4 regions of the Mesobacillus sp. MER 48 genome follow, and region 4 is predicted to be linked to each of the others. Evidence: riboswitches for the same ligand, from Rfam matches in the RefSeq annotation. Region 4 holds a riboswitch; each other region holds the start of a gene.
What was found. A riboswitch is a leader RNA that binds a small molecule or an ion and turns the genes downstream of it on or off. The one in region 4 is predicted to bind thiamine pyrophosphate.
Positions count from the first base shown of each region.

Region 1: linked by a shared signal. The riboswitch ahead of thiT (energy-coupled thiamine transporter ThiT) and the one ahead of thiC (phosphomethylpyrimidine synthase ThiC) in region 4 are both predicted to bind thiamine pyrophosphate.
Region 2: linked by a shared signal. The riboswitch ahead of M3593_RS16145 (3-oxoacyl-ACP reductase) and the one ahead of thiC (phosphomethylpyrimidine synthase ThiC) in region 4 are both predicted to bind thiamine pyrophosphate.
Region 3: linked by a shared signal. The riboswitch ahead of M3593_RS02105 (YkoF family thiamine/hydroxymethylpyrimidine-binding protein) and the one ahead of thiC (phosphomethylpyrimidine synthase ThiC) in region 4 are both predicted to bind thiamine pyrophosphate.

Region 1 is NZ_JAMAUR010000008.1:61,255-65,071, forward strand. It holds gene feoB (ferrous iron transport protein B) at 1-1,106, opposite strand, end outside; gene M3593_RS20335 (FeoA family protein) at 1,106-1,330, opposite strand; gene thiT (energy-coupled thiamine transporter ThiT) at 1,583-2,179, opposite strand; TPP riboswitch at 2,287-2,394, opposite strand; gene M3593_RS20345 (histidine kinase N-terminal domain-containing protein) at 2,639-3,769, shown strand.
Region 2 is NZ_JAMAUR010000004.1:268,721-272,537, forward strand. It holds gene pepT (peptidase T) at 1-1,202, opposite strand, end outside; gene M3593_RS16135 (hypothetical protein) at 1,336-1,473, shown strand; gene M3593_RS16140 (hypothetical protein) at 1,466-1,621, shown strand; TPP riboswitch at 1,679-1,788, shown strand; gene M3593_RS16145 (3-oxoacyl-ACP reductase) at 1,863-2,624, shown strand; gene thiM (hydroxyethylthiazole kinase) at 2,681-3,493, shown strand; gene thiD (bifunctional hydroxymethylpyrimidine kinase/phosphomethylpyrimidine kinase) at 3,490-3,817, shown strand, end outside.
Region 3 is NZ_JAMAUR010000001.1:421,504-425,320, forward strand. It holds gene M3593_RS02080 (hypothetical protein) at 106-528, opposite strand; gene M3593_RS02085 (hypothetical protein) at 707-865, shown strand; gene M3593_RS02090 (hypothetical protein) at 908-1,150, opposite strand; gene M3593_RS02095 (hypothetical protein) at 1,273-1,461, opposite strand; gene M3593_RS02100 (hypothetical protein) at 1,682-1,930, shown strand; TPP riboswitch at 2,008-2,106, shown strand; gene M3593_RS02105 (YkoF family thiamine/hydroxymethylpyrimidine-binding protein) at 2,207-2,809, shown strand; gene M3593_RS02110 (ECF transporter S component) at 2,809-3,405, shown strand; gene M3593_RS02115 (ABC transporter ATP-binding protein) at 3,389-3,817, shown strand, end outside.
Region 4 is NZ_JAMAUR010000005.1:157,946-161,762, reverse strand. It holds gene M3593_RS17490 (diguanylate cyclase domain-containing protein) at 1-113, opposite strand, end outside; gene thiC (phosphomethylpyrimidine synthase ThiC) at 308-2,053, opposite strand; TPP riboswitch at 2,224-2,338, opposite strand; gene M3593_RS17480 (HAD family hydrolase) at 2,873-3,190, shown strand; gene M3593_RS17475 (YdhK family protein) at 3,209-3,790, shown strand.

The sequences.
Region 1 (3,817 bases), on a different contig from region 4:
TCGAGCAGGGAAATGAAAAAGAACAAAATGAAGATTTGCGGTACAAAGACAAGAACTCCACCTACCCCGGCCACAATTCCATCAAGCACAAGGTCTTTTATAAATGAGGATGCTCCTGCCCAGTTAAGTGCCGCCGCGATACCAGCTGTCACAGGTCCGGATAAGATTGTGTCCAGTTTATCTGAAAGCGGGAAGCCAAGCCAGTCAAAGGTAAGCATGAACATGATATACATCATGACAAGGAAGATCGGAATCCCGAGGAATTTATTCGTCACAATCATATCAACTTTCTCAGTCAATGGTATTTTTCCATTTTCCGGTCTCGTTGTAGCAGCAGATACAATTTTATCGATCGCTTCACTTCTTTTGCGATGTATTACCTGGTCCAGCGCTTGTTTGCTCCCTGATTGTTGTTGCTCTGTAACAATGATAGAGTCGACAAGTGATTCGATTTCTTCCGATGGCAAAAAGGCAGTCAAATAGTTTTTAACATAGGGATTCCCTTCAAACAATTGAATGGCCAGCCAGCGAACAGGAAATCGTGTCCTCCCATCCAATTTCAGCCCCAGCTGGAGGATTCCCTCCTCTATTGCTTTTCCATAATACACAAGATTTGTTTTGCCAGTTCCTGACGGTTCTCTTGTCGCAAGTTCAGCAAGTTCGTTACAGCCCTTTCCTGATCTTGCCACGACAGGAGCAACATGGACCCCTAATGATTTTGACAACTGTTCAATATCGACTTGTATGCCCCTGTTTTTTGCAACGTCAAGCATATTCAAACCAATAGTGATCGGGGCGCCATATTCCAGAAGCTGCAGGGTAAGGTGCAAATTACGCCTTAATTGCGACGCATCGAGGATATTCAAAAGTTTCTCGAACGAATCCTCCAGGAAAAAGTTCGTAACCACACCCTCATCCTTCGACAATGGATTGAGCGTATAGACTCCTGGTAAATCAATCAGCTGATCCTTTCCATTCTTGAAAAGGCCAACTTTCTTTTCGACCGTTACTCCGCTCCAGTTGCCAACATATTCATATGATCCTGTTAAGTTATTAAATAACGAAGTTTTTCCGGTATTCGGATTGCCGATAAGCGCTATGTTCATCATACTCGCTCCACTTCGATCCGTAATGCTTCCTTGCGGCGGATACCTATGCATTGGCCGCATGATTCAACCATGACCGGGCCGCCAAAAGGCAGAATGCATTTTATGCATACTTCCGATCCTTCAGAAATCCCGAAATCAAGCAATCTTCTTCTGACATATTTGTCAGTTCCAGCAATATTCATGATCCGGCCTTTTTCACCAGTCTTTAATTTTCCCAGCATAGCCATCACCTTTTTTCAGTTTGTTAGTTTTTTATATCTAATTGAGAATGATTATCTTTATTTAATCAGTTTCAGGTCACTTTCACTGTGACATAAATCACAAAACACACTTATAACATATGAGAATATGGAAAACTCCATAGAATTGACAATTTTTCCGAGTTTCAGTTTCACGCTCATCACATACCTTAACGGGTATATTATAAAGGTGAAAAAGGAGAGCTGAATGAATTGTCAGCTCTCCTTGATATATCACATTTTATTGCTTACAAGTGTCGATTTGACCATCCTTGATGGAGCATAGCCAATGACAAGAATAATGATAATTGCGCTTAAAATCATACTTGGAATCATATAGGTTCCGTTATAGATGAGTGAATACAGCCAAGCCGGCTGTCCTTCTGGCGCCCAAACTCCGAAAAAGACCCAGCCGGAAAAGAAATGGGCGATAAAGCGAAGCAGGCTTCCAAGGAAGGTCCCCGCGATGATCAATCCTATCCACCTCTTTTTATATCCATTCCTGATATTCTCTTGGATCTGTCTTGCAAAAATACCGGCAAACCCTAATACAGTGAAGGCCACCAAATAATCGATGATTCCCTGGACAGGATGGAATATTTGCGAGAATCCCAGGATGAATTGCAGTAGTCCCAGCAGAAGCCCTGTGATGGCTCCTCCCTTGATTCCCCAGCGAAATGCCATCAGGAAAACCGGTACCATCGCGATTGATACTGAACCGCCCTGCGGCCAGATTCGAGAAAATAAAAATCCCGAGAATAAATCCAACAAATAAGCCAGTGCGGAAAACACTGCCACTTCCACTAAAAATAATGTTTGTTTTTGCTTCATAACTGTTCCTCCTTCTTTCCAGAATGAGGTCCGTTTTCAACACGCCTTTTCTGCTTCAGAAACAAAAAAAGCAATCAGGGGATCGATATAGGATTCCCATGATTGCTTTCCTATCGCATCCACATTCCTTCGCTAGCATTAACTAACAGGTTCAAAGGGTAAGAACTCGGCCGCTCACTCTCAGCTGCTCTCTGGCAGCTCCCCTTGTGGTTATTATTTAGTTTCTACACTATGAATATACTACTTCTTCTTTCTTATCACAAGTTAAATATTATTTTTCCAATCCTTGTCGAATCAAAAAAGACAAATCTCACCTCAAGTTGCTAAAAATATCGGTCTTTTGTCACGTTTTTATCGATTCGACGCTATTCAGCGGATGTTCTCAATTTTCGACAAAGGGATTTCGAGCTGCACCTCGAATCTTTAATATCGAAAAGAAAAACTGGGGGACTTAATAAAATGCTGCCAATCACGGATAACCGTTTGCTTAGCTTCCTGACTAGTGAAAGGGAACAACTCATTGCCGACTGGGCTGTAAAAATCATCGTCTCGGAAGATGATCCATATAAAGAAAAAATAACCAAGAACGCTGAGAAAATGTATGAAATCATTCTCTCTGTTTTTTCCAAGACAAATGAAGAACTGGAGGACCACCTCCAAAAACTTGCCTTTATGGTAGGAGAAGAACGAGTTCGCGCAGACATCAATATTGGGGATTTTGTCTACAATGTCAATTCAGGACGATCTGTACTTTACAAGCACCTGCACAAAATGAATATGGAATGGGAAGATATGCAGGAGTCCATCAACCGAATCAATTACTGTTTTGATACCTTCCTGTATTACGCAGTATCTTACTACAATGAACAGAAAAACAAAATCATTGAGGAAAAAAACCAATTCATCGACTCCACCCATAAGGACCGGCTGACATTGCTCGGCCAGATGACGTCAAGTTTTATCCATGAATTCCGCAATCCGCTGACTTCTATCCAGGGATTTATCCAGCTGTTGAGATCCGAACACGAGGATATGAAGTATCTTGATATCATTTCCGGGGAGCTTGAACAACTCAATTTCCGGATCTCTCAATTTCTGCTTCTTTCTAAAAAAGAACTAATTGGAAAGGAAAAAAAACTTTTCTCATTAAACAGAATGATTGATGAGGTTTTAAATTTCCTTTATCCCAGCATCCTCGACACCAATGTACGGATTGCCAAGGAAGTAGCAGATGACATGGAATTGTATGGATATTCCGATGAAATCAGACAGGTCTTGATCAATATCATCTTTAATGCAATTGATGTGTTGAGCCAGTATCGTGCTGACCCTAAAATTGAAATCAAGGGATACTTCGTGAATGATACACATATAAAAATCGAGATTTCCAATAATGGACCGGTCATTCCCGACCAGTTGCTGAAGACGATTTTCGAGCCATTCGTCACAACAAAAACGCTCGGAACCGGCCTAGGGTTATTTGTCTGCCGGGAAATAATCGAGAAGCACAAAGGCATACTTGCATGCTCATCAGAGCCAGATAAAACTTCATTCATCATGCTTTTGCCATTAATAAGGATGGAGAACTAACATCACAAAAAGACCCTTGCCGGTGCCGGCAGGGTCTTTTATTTAGGC
Region 2 (3,817 bases), on a different contig from region 4:
TCTACGATGGTTTCAACAGATTTAAGCATGTTATCCACAGAGACATATTCGAATCTTCCGTGGAAATTCTCTCCGCCGGTAAAAATATTCGGTGTCGGCAATCCCATATAGCTAAGCTGAGAGCCGTCAGTGCCGCCGCGGATTGGTTTGACGATTGGCTTGATGCCGAGGTTTTCCATTGCTTCATAGGCGATGTCGACGATTTCTTTTACTGGCTCGATTTTATCCTTCATGTTGTAGTACTGGTCGTTCATTTCAAGTTCAACCCGGGTTTCGCCATATGTAAGCCTTAGTTCATTGGAGATTTTCTGCATCAATTCCTTGCGTGCCTGGAAGCTGTCACGGTCAAAATCACGGATGATGTAGCTCAGCGTCGTCTCCTCCACATCCCCATTAATCGAGCTCAGGTGGAAGAATCCTTCATATCCTTCTGTATGCTCAGGCGCTTCTTCTGCAGGAAGCTTGCTGTTAAATTCCATCGCGATTTTGGCGGAGTTCACCATTTTGCCCTTTGCCGTGCCGGGGTGGACGTTCTTTCCTTTAAAAGTCACCTTGGCGCTTGCTGCGTTAAAGCTTTCATACTCCAGCTCGCCAAGCGGACCGCCGTCAACGGTGTAAGCGAATTTTGCATCGAATGCTTTTACATCAAACTTATGAGGGCCTCTGCCAATTTCTTCATCCGGAGTGAAAGCAACACGGATTTTACCATGCCTGATTTCAGGGTGCTTGATCAAATAAGCCATCGCCGTCATGATTTCGGCAATCCCTGCTTTGTTGTCAGCGCCTAGAAGAGTCGTTCCATCGGTCGTAATTAATGTATGGCCTTTATATTGAGGCAGTTCAGGGAAATCCGCTGGCGACAGGATGATATTCTGCTCCTTATTCAGGATGATCTGATTGCCATCGAAGTCTTCGACAACCTGCGGATTGACATTTTTGCCTGTAAAATCAGTTGCCGTATCGACGTGGGCAAGGAACCCGATGGTTGGGACATCCTTATCGGTATTTGCAGGAAGTGTTGCCATCACATAACCGTTTTCATCAATCGTGACTTCCTCCATGCCAATCGATTTTAGTTCCTCGACAAGCATATTGGCAAGGGTGAGCTGGCCTTCGGTCGATGGAGTGGTCTCACTGTTTTCATTGGACTGTGTGTCGATTTTGACATAAGAGGTGAATCTTTCGATTATCTCGTTTTTCATTGCTTTCATCTCCCATTCATATGTATATTTTCATATTAGCACAGATGATCAAGAAGACCATTTTAAAAAGAATGAAAATTCCATTTTTTGTATCATGTTTATTGTATAATGAAAGTAAAGGAGGCTGGACAGTATGGGGTATTTTTTCACGTTCATAGTGCTGTTTGTCGTGTTTTATCTGATTTTCAAGATAATCCGCTCAGGTAATTTGCCAAGCAATCATTACACTCCATTTGACGATTTAACCGAAGGGAAAAAGAAAGATGATTGATCTTGGCCTCATCATTGTGTTGCTGCTGTCACTCTGGTCGATAACGATTACACTGCAAAAATTAACTGCAAGTATCATCCAAAAGCAGGACCATCAGCTTAGACTACTGGAAGAAATCAATGAAGAACTAAAAAATAGCAGAATATGAACTTCTTACTTTACATATATAGGAGATAAGGCTAGGATAAAGACAACTGAATATTCGATTTACTACTAGGGGTGCCCTTCTGCTGGCTGAGAGGAAGACGCTAAGTCTTTTAACCCTTCGGACCTGATCTGGGTAATACCAGCGTAGGAAAGTAGTGTGAGAGAAGTTTTCTTACTTTGCTTTTAAGCCAGGTCCATTATATATGGATCTGGCTTTTTATATTTTAAGGAGGTTGAAACAAATGGAGTTAAAAGATCAAGTAGTTTTAATAACTGGAGGAAGCCGTGGCCTTGGTGCAGAAACGGTCAAAGCTTTTGCAAGGGAAGGTGCAAAAGTTGTCATCAACTATTTTCAGAATGAAGAAAAGGCAAAGGCTCTGACAGAGACCATTGGCGAAAATGCCCTTGCTCTAAGGGCGGATGTGCGTGATCCTGCACAGGTCAAAAGCATGTTCAGGTTGGCAAAAGAACATTTTGGGGCACCGATTACGACCATCGTCAATAATGCTTTGGTCAATTTTAAGTTTGATCCTGTGGCGAATAAGGATGCTTTTGCAGTGAACTGGGAGGATTACCAACAGCAGCTTGAGGGAGCTGTCCGCGGTTCATTGAATACCATCCAGGCGGGATTGCCAAATATGAAAGAAAAGAAGTTTGGCAGAATCATTAATATTGGCACGAACCTCTTCCAGAATCCAGTTGTCGCCTACCATGACTACACAACAAGCAAGGCTGCGCTGCTGGGGTTCACAAGAAATATGGCGAATGATCTTGGAAAGTATGGCATTACCGTCAATATGGTTTCGGGAGGACTGCTAAAAATGACCGACGCAAGCTCAGCTACTTCTGAGGAAGTATTCCAGCTAATCGAATCTTCAACACCTCTTAGAAAAGTCACCGATCCCACAGAAGTTGCAGACTCAATTTTGTTCTTCGCCTCACCATGGGCGCGTGCAGTTACCGGACAAAATCTGGTCGTAGACGGCGGGCTGGTGATGGATTAAGGAGATGGAATTCAGGTCGCAGAGGCGGTCTGAGGATGGATGAAGGAGGAATTGGAATGGAAAAACGAGAGATTGCTGGTTTGCTGGAGAAGGTCCGCAGAGAGAATCCACTTGTACATAACATCACGAATGTTGTGGTCACGAATTTTACCGCCAATGGGCTGCTGGCTCTTGGTGCATCTCCAGTGATGGCCTATGCACAAGAGGAAGTTGCCGAAATGGCAAGCATAGCGGGCAGCCTTGTGCTGAATATTGGGACGTTGACGCCTCAAGTCGTCGAATCTATGTTGATTGCCGGCAAAGCGGCAAATGAGCATGGAGTTCCAGTCATCCTTGATCCGGTTGGTTCCGGGGCGACTGCTTATCGGACGGAAACTGCAAGAAGGCTGATGGAGGAACTGGAGATTTCGGTCATAAGAGGAAATGCCGCGGAAATTGCCAATGTAGCAGGGGAAGCCTGGAACATACGCGGTGTTGACGCAGGTGATTCAGATGGGGATGTGATCGAGCTGGCAGAATCCGCTGCTCAAAAATTGAATACGATTGTTGCGCTGACAGGTAAGGAAGACGTTATTACAGATGGGGAATCTACGTTAGTCGTCAGAAATGGACATCCAATCCTTACGAAGGTAACCGGTGCCGGATGCCTGCTGACCTCAGTAATCGGGGCATTCACAGCAGTGGAAAAGGATTTTTTGAAAGCAGCAACTGCTGCATTGAGCATTTACGGAGTGGCAGCCGAAGTTGCCGCTGACAAAAGTGCCTTGCAGGGACCAGGGAGTTTTCAAGTGGAGTTCCTGAACCAGCTCTACCGTTTGGATGCTGAGGAAATCTACAGTAAAAGTTCTTTTGAAAGAGGAGGTAAATGAATATGAAAAAAGCACTTACAATCGCAGGATCTGACAGCGGCGGGGGAGCCGGAATCCAGGCTGACCTGAAGACATTCCAGGAACTGAAGGTATTTGGCACATCTGCCCTGACTGCTGTTACCGCGCAAAATACGCTTGGTGTCCAGGGAGTTTTTCCGATGAGCGCAGAGGCGGTAGCAGAGCAGATCCAATCAGTCGGTGAGGACATTGGAGCGGATGCCCTGAAAACAGGAATGCTTTTTAACGCGGAAATCATACAAGCGGTCTCGGAAAAAATAAAGCAGTTCGGCTGGGAAAAGGTCGTTATCGATCCTGTCATGATTG
Region 3 (3,817 bases), on a different contig from region 4:
TTTAAAACACTGCCATGGCAATAATCTTTGCTCTTGCATACAAAAAGCCTTTTCATTTAGAAAAGAAAAGGCTTCATTCTTATAAATCAACTTGCTCGTGTTGGCTTATAAAAACCTGCATGAGTCCTGTTCCGCTTCATCAGAGACGAGGAGATAAAAAGTTCTTCCCTCAGCTGTGATTTCCTTTGTAAAACCATAACGTTCCAATGCTTCGCAGTCGTTTTCTACTAAGATAGCTGACGAAAATAGCAATGCCTGCAAATGGAATAACATTATCTCCAATGCCTCCTTAAGCGAGTTATCAAGAGGAAGATCTTCCACTATAGATAGCCTTCCTCGGATGCCAAATGCTTCCTTAGCAAACTCGATTGTCTCTGTGAACCTCTCGGATATAGATGAAGCACTGCTAAGGATATCATTCCAATTATCGTCAAAAACGTAAGCCTGCCAAGATGATTCTTTAGAAGTTGCTAAAATCTCAATTTTAAGATAATGAACTTGATCATCATAATAATAAATGGCTTCCATTTGGGCTAACTCCTTTACTATTTTTGATATAGTCTTCCTCATCCGGCCAAGCTTGATTAAAGGTTTGTATAAATATTGGTATTGGGAAAATACTTTGAAAATAGAAATATGTTTGCATGATTTTTGCAGGTAAGGGAAATTAAACACTGAGAAGTATAAAGTAAGGAGGATGAATCAAGTGAAAAGAGAGCAAAACAACATTATTAAATCTGAACAGGAACTTGAACATGATCAGCAGCACAGCATGGTGTGCAATGATCAGCTATTCTTTCAGGAATTAAGGATTGCGGCTGAAGAAGCAGAACGTGACCGAATTGAAAATGGGGAAAATGCATAATAAAAAAAAAGAGAAAGGCGATTTTGCCTTTCTCCGTCTTAATTAACTGATGAACCTATCTCTTTCTGCAGCTTCTTCTTCACGCTGAGCTTCACGGTCTTCATACCAAAATTTAATATGGGTCAAAATTGAGAAAACAAGGAAAAAATTCATTGTCCAGACACTGACAAACGGGGCGATCCCCCCAAAATCGATCGCTTCATAATTTTTTAGGACCATGACAATATATGATTCAATGAACACAAGGACAAAGCCGGCTACACCTGCAATTGCCATACGCATCATAATCAATAACCACCTTATCGTTTATTCAGATTATTTAAATAATACGACTAATTATTGATTAGCGCAACTATTTTGTTCAATATTTTGCCACATTTACTCATTGACAATTTGTCACACTGTTTTTATCTATTCAGCCTCTTCTGTTTGAGCATGATTTCATATGATTTTTCGATAATATCTGTCAAAACATCACCTTTGTAGATCCTGCCAATTTTCGTATTTTCCTGATAGTATTCTACAATTTCATCAAGCTTGTCCGAGGTCTCTTTGGATACCCTGACGTTTAACTGAATCCTTTGGGCTTCATTCATAATGCTGACTTCCCTCCAACTCCTTCAAAAACTTCTATCTATCTGCTAGCAATCTGATATTATGTAGATATATGTCGCTAACTATACTGCAACGACCTCTATTTTAGCATATTCCTTCAGTATAAAACACTATGTTGTTCCCGGAACCAGTTTCCGCCCCATCCGCAAGGGGTATCTTATAAATATATGCCTTTTAGAAGATAAAAGATGGAGATAATCTATGAAACTGACAATATGGTCATACACAAAAAGATATAATATTAAAGCTCAATTTGACAAGTATCCTAACTCCGTAGTTATTTTCCGCCAAATCAAAGATTATTACTTCGTTTATACTGTTAACTGGGCCATAAGTGATCCTTTGGTTACGAAAAGTGCATTAGAGGAAATGGAATTGCTTCTCAACAGTGAACTTGGTACTCTGGATGAATACCGCCTTAGAAAGGTTTTTCACCAGGATTATGAATGATTTATTTTTAAATAATTAACCATTTACAATTCCGGACAATTGCTTTAAGATAATTTTGGAAACAACAACTGCATAGATTTTTGCACTAGGGGAGCTTTTTGCTGAGAAGAACTTTGTTCTGACCCTTATTACTCGATCTGGATAATACCAGCGTGGGGAAGTGCGGGAGAAACTCATCGTTCCCCTTTTTTATAAGCGATAGTATTCGACTGCATCCATCACGCTGGATGCAGTTTTTGTTTTTCCGAGACTTAAAAAAAGGGAGTCGTTGAGAAAATGGAAAAGAATTTGTGCGGTACAAGCGAGATTACTGGGGCAAGATTTTCGATTTACCCCATGTCAGACAGATTCGTGGAAATAATCCTGTCAGCACTGAAAGAAGTAGACACAACAAAAGTATGGATGAAGACAGATGATATTAGCACCTGTGCACGCGGGCGGTCTGAACATGTATTTGATGTTGTTAAAGCAATCTTTTTAAATGCTTCAAAAGGCGGAGACCATGTAGTCCTGAATGCTACCTTTTCAAATGGATGCCCTGGCGATTCTGCAGGCGATACCTTGATGGCAGAAGACTCCATATTGCTAAATGAAAAACTCTCAAACAGCATCAGCCAGGAAGTTGCCTGCCAGTTCGCACTCTATCCACTGGGAATAGCGAATTATATGGAGGTAATCATGGATCAAATTAAGACCGTTGAGGAACAAGGTGTGTTCGGTGGCGGAGTGCATTATGCCTCCAGGCTTGATGGGGATGCGAACCAGGTATTCACTGGTTTAGAAAAAGCATTTGACGGAGCGAGGTCCAGTGATTCTTCCCATATTGTAATGACTGTAACCATGTCAGCAAATAGTCCTTCAAGAAAGGAGGCAAAATAATGATCGAAAATTGGAAACTTCGTGAAGTGATTGTGTTATCCGTCCTTGCAGTCGTTTTCGGTGTCGTGTACCTGCTTTTTTTACAGGTGGGAAATGTTCTGGTCGGGTTATTCGGTATGATAGGCTATGATTTGATTTTTGGTATTTGGTTCATTGTTTCAATCATCGCTGCCTATATCATCAGAAAGCCTGGAGCAGCTGTACTGTCAGAGACCATAGCGGCCATAATAGAAGTTATGCTTGGAAATGCCGTAGGACCAAGACTGATCCTTGCAGGTCTTATTCAGGGACTGGGAGCTGAAGCAGTCTTCGCCGCAACAAAATGGAAAAACTACTCAACATGGGTACTGATTACTGCAGGTATGGGATCTTCCATCACCAGTTTTGTCTGGGGATATTTTTTGGGAGGATTTTCTGCTTTATCCCCAGGCTATGTGGCAGCAATGTTTTTTGTAAGATTATTAAGCGGGGCACTGCTAGCCGGACTATCAGGCAAATACATAAGTGACAGCCTTGCCAGGACCGGGGCACTGAATAGCTTCCCTCTTGGAAAAGAAGCAAGAAAGGAAAAGCTTGCCGATGAGCGGCCAGCATAAGACTCCCTTGCTTGAAGTCTCCAATTTAAACTTCAAGTTTGAGGACGATTCCATACTTGAAAATATCTCTTTTAATATTAATGAAAATGAGAACATTTTTATACTTGGTCCAAGCGGTTCCGGGAAAAGCACCCTCGCTTATTGTCTAAATAATCTTTATCCAGACTCTATCGGCGGAATCAAAACTGGAAGCATCCAATATAAAGGCCTTGAGATCTCCTCGTTCGCTCCTGGAGAGATCAATCAAAAAATCGGTTTGGTCATGCAGGATCCAGATTCTCAATTCTGCATGCAGACAGTTGAAGAAGAATTAATCTTTATACTTGAGAACATCAGGCTTCCGAGAACCGAATTTGAACAAAGGATACGTAATGCTCTTGGACTGGTGGATATGCTTCCCATGAAGAAGCGT
Region 4 (3,817 bases):
TTACCGAGGCCCACTTCGTATGAGCACATCCCGACACTAATCGTGACATTCACGCTGGCCCCAGTATATGATTGAAACGTAACAGAGAAAGTGAAATGGCTCTTAATAGACAATTTATTCCCTTCGCATACGGAATTACTAATCAATTAAACCTGTAAAAAATGCTAAATGACCATTCCATGAGTTTGGGAAAAAGTTACCTGAACGATGTATTCATCGACTTAAAGGTGTGAAAATAGGCGCAAAAAGACGGACTTAAGAGATTACTAGATAAAAATAGAAAGCGGCTCCCCTTTTTAATCAGTTCTTATTGATAAAGCTTTCCTCCGGCTTTTTTAAATTCCTCTGCTTTTTCAACAAGTCCCCTCTTGATTGCGTCCTCCGGCTCTAGCTTATGCTCTTTTGCATAGTTCCGGATATCATGGGAGATTCTCATGCTGCAGAATTTAGGTCCGCACATAGAACAGAAGTGAGCAGTTTTTGCACCTTCAGCCGGCAATGTTTCGTCGTGGTATTCCAATGCGCGTTCAGGATCCAATGAAAGATTGAACTGATCTCTCCAACGGAATTCAAAACGGGCTTTCGACAGGGCATCGTCCCTTTTTTGCGCTCCAGGATGGCCCTTTGCCAGATCAGCGGCATGGGCGGCAATTTTGTAGGTGATCACACCCTCACGCACATCGTCTTTGTTCGGCAGTCCCAAATGTTCCTTTGGCGTTACGTAACAGAGCATAGCTGTACCGTACCAGCCGATCATCGCAGCTCCGATCGCAGATGTAATGTGGTCATATCCCGGCGCGATGTCAGTGGTTAGCGGTCCTAGTGTATAAAATGGCGCTTCCTGGCAAATCTCCAGCTGCTTATCCATGTTCTCCTTGATTAAATGCATCGGAACATGCCCGGGTCCCTCTACCATTACCTGTACATCATGCTCCCACGCAAGCTTCGTCAACTCCCCAAGTGTTTTGAGCTCAGCAAATTGGGCCTCGTCATTGGCATCAGCAATCGATCCAGGGCGCAAACCATCTCCCAGAGAGAAGGCCACATCATATGCCTTCATGATTTCGCAGATTTCTTCAAAGTGTGTATAAAGGAAGTTTTCTTTATGGTGATGAAGGCACCATTGAGCCATGATCGAACCGCCTCTTGAGACAATTCCAGTCAATCGTCTGGCAGTCAGCGGAACATACCGCAACAAGACGCCTGCATGGATGGTAAAGTAGTCAACCCCTTGCTCAGCTTGTTCAATGAGCGTATCTTTGAACACTTCCCAGCTAAGGTCCTCAGCAATGCCATTCACTTTTTCAAGCGCCTGGTAAATCGGAACGGTGCCAACCGGAACAGCTGAATTCCGGATAATCCATTCGCGTGTCGTATGAATGTTTTTTCCTGTAGACAAATCCATGATTGTATCTGCACCCCATCGGGTAGCCCACGTCATTTTTTCCACTTCTTCCTCAATGGACGAGGAGACGGCCGAGTTCCCAATGTTCGCATTTATTTTGACATGAAAGTTGCTGCCGATAATCATGGGTTCAGTCTCAGGATGATTGATATTGGAAGGAATGATGGCCCTGCCCCTTGCCACTTCAGATCTCACAAATTCCGGGTCCATATTCTCCCGTATCGCTATGAACTCCATCTCCGGCGTAATGATTCCCTTTTTGGCATAATGCAGCTGGGTAACATTCTTCCCTTCCTTCGCCCTCAATGGCTTACGCGATAGGTCCGGAAAAACCTTATCATTTGCCCTCGGGTCATGCTCACTTGAGTATCCATTGTCCTCGGGCTTTATTTTCCGGCCCTCATACGCTTCAACATCCCCTCGTCTCTGAATCCACCTGCTCCTCAGTGGAGGAAGACCCTTTCTAAGATCGGGTGTATAAGCAGGATCCGTATAGGGACCGCTCGTATCATATACGCGAACCGGCTCATTGGTTTCCTCTCCAAAAGATCCGCTGGTCGGACTTAATTCAATCTCTCGCATCGGAACCCTAATATCAGGCTGCGAGCCCTCCACATAGACTTTTTTGCTCCCAGAGAAGCTTGCCATAATCGAAATGCTGTCCTGGTTTAATGATTTTGCTGTTTTCACTGATCATCTCTCCCTTTTTTAAAATTGAGGGACGAGATCTGGCACCTGGGAAATTCCCTAGTATGTAAAAAAGCCGGCCCACATAAAGATGGACCGGCTTTAACCGCGAATGTCTCTGCACAAAAAGACTGTGCACTTGTCAACTTCCCCACGCTGGTATGATCCAGATCAGGTCCAAAGAGTCAAGGAACTTTAACGCGTCCCTTTCTCAGCCCAAGCTATTGGGCACCCCTAGTTATTGCTATTCAGTTCCCTTCGAGTATACACAATACGAAAAATAAAGAAAAGTTTTTTAAGCAATAGAGTGCTTATTGCCTATATGGACAATAGAACACACTTTCAAGGAGTTTAGCTAAAGAAGCCCTTAGACAAATACCGACCAAATTCTCCCTCTTCCTTAGAAAGTACAAATAATTACATGAAATTCTATCATTATTCTAAAAACATGAAGACGATTAACACAGCTTCGTAAAGGCTGGTTGACTTATGTTATTAATCATTTTTAAAAAATCCCTCATTTCAAGTTCATACAGTACCTCTTCTGTTAGAAAGCCATATAAAAAATAAGTTTTACGATAGGGGTGTAGGGTATAAAAATATCGAATGCTTATCACGCGATTAGGACATTGTTTTCGGAAAAATAATGGTTAACTTTGATACTTCTGAAAGGAGGAACCACAATGGCATAAATGGCTATTTTGCGCAGCAGTTCTTGCGGGTATCATTACACTTGCCTATTGGGCTGCCACAGGTGATTTCGAATTTGCTTTGGAACGAATGGTTACTGTTTTAATTATCGCTTGCCCTCATGCACTTGGTTTGGCGGGTCCTTTAGTAACATCACGGTCAACCGCCATAGCAGCGAAAAAGGGATTGTTAATTCCTAATAGAGTGGCATCCGAAGGGACATATAAAGGAGTTCGGATTGTTTTTGATAACACGGGGACACTAACCGAGGGAAACTTCGGAGTAACAGATATTTTTCCTGTCCAGGGAATAAGTGAGGAAGAACTTTTAACCCTGGCATATTCAGTTGAAACCCAATCGAACCATCCTATTGCAAAGGGAATTGTATTGATTAAAAAATCCAAATAGAAGAAAGGATGATTTTTAATGAAATCCAATAAATTTTTGTCCATTATAATCACTCTGATTATGGCTCTCGTTTTATCTGCTTGTAACGGAAACAACAACACTTCAGCTCCACCTGAAAATAACGCAGATAAAAAAACGGAAGAATCCAATGAACATATGGAAATGGATCATTCAAGTTCAGGTGAGGTTCCCGAAGAACTAGAAGTTGCGGAAAATCCAACCTACCCGGTTGGGAGCCAAGCTGTCATGCACGCAAAACATATGAAGGGAATGGACGGGGCAGTTGCAACCATTGCAGGAGCCTATAATACAACAGTTTATTCGGTTTCCTATACTCCTACAAATGGTGGTGAACGCGTAGAGGACCATAAATGGGTCATTCATGAAGAAATTGAGAACGCAGGCAAAGAACCATTCAAGCCTGGCGATGAAGTCAAATTGAATGCAGACCATATGAAGGGGATGAATGGAGCCACTGCTGTAATTGATTCAGCCGAAGAAACAACGGTTTATATGGTAGATTTCAAAAATACTGAAACAGGTAAAGAAGTAAAAAACCATAAATGGGTCATAGAAAGTGAACTATCGCCGCAGAAATAAATTTTCAATAACAAAAAATCCTTCTCT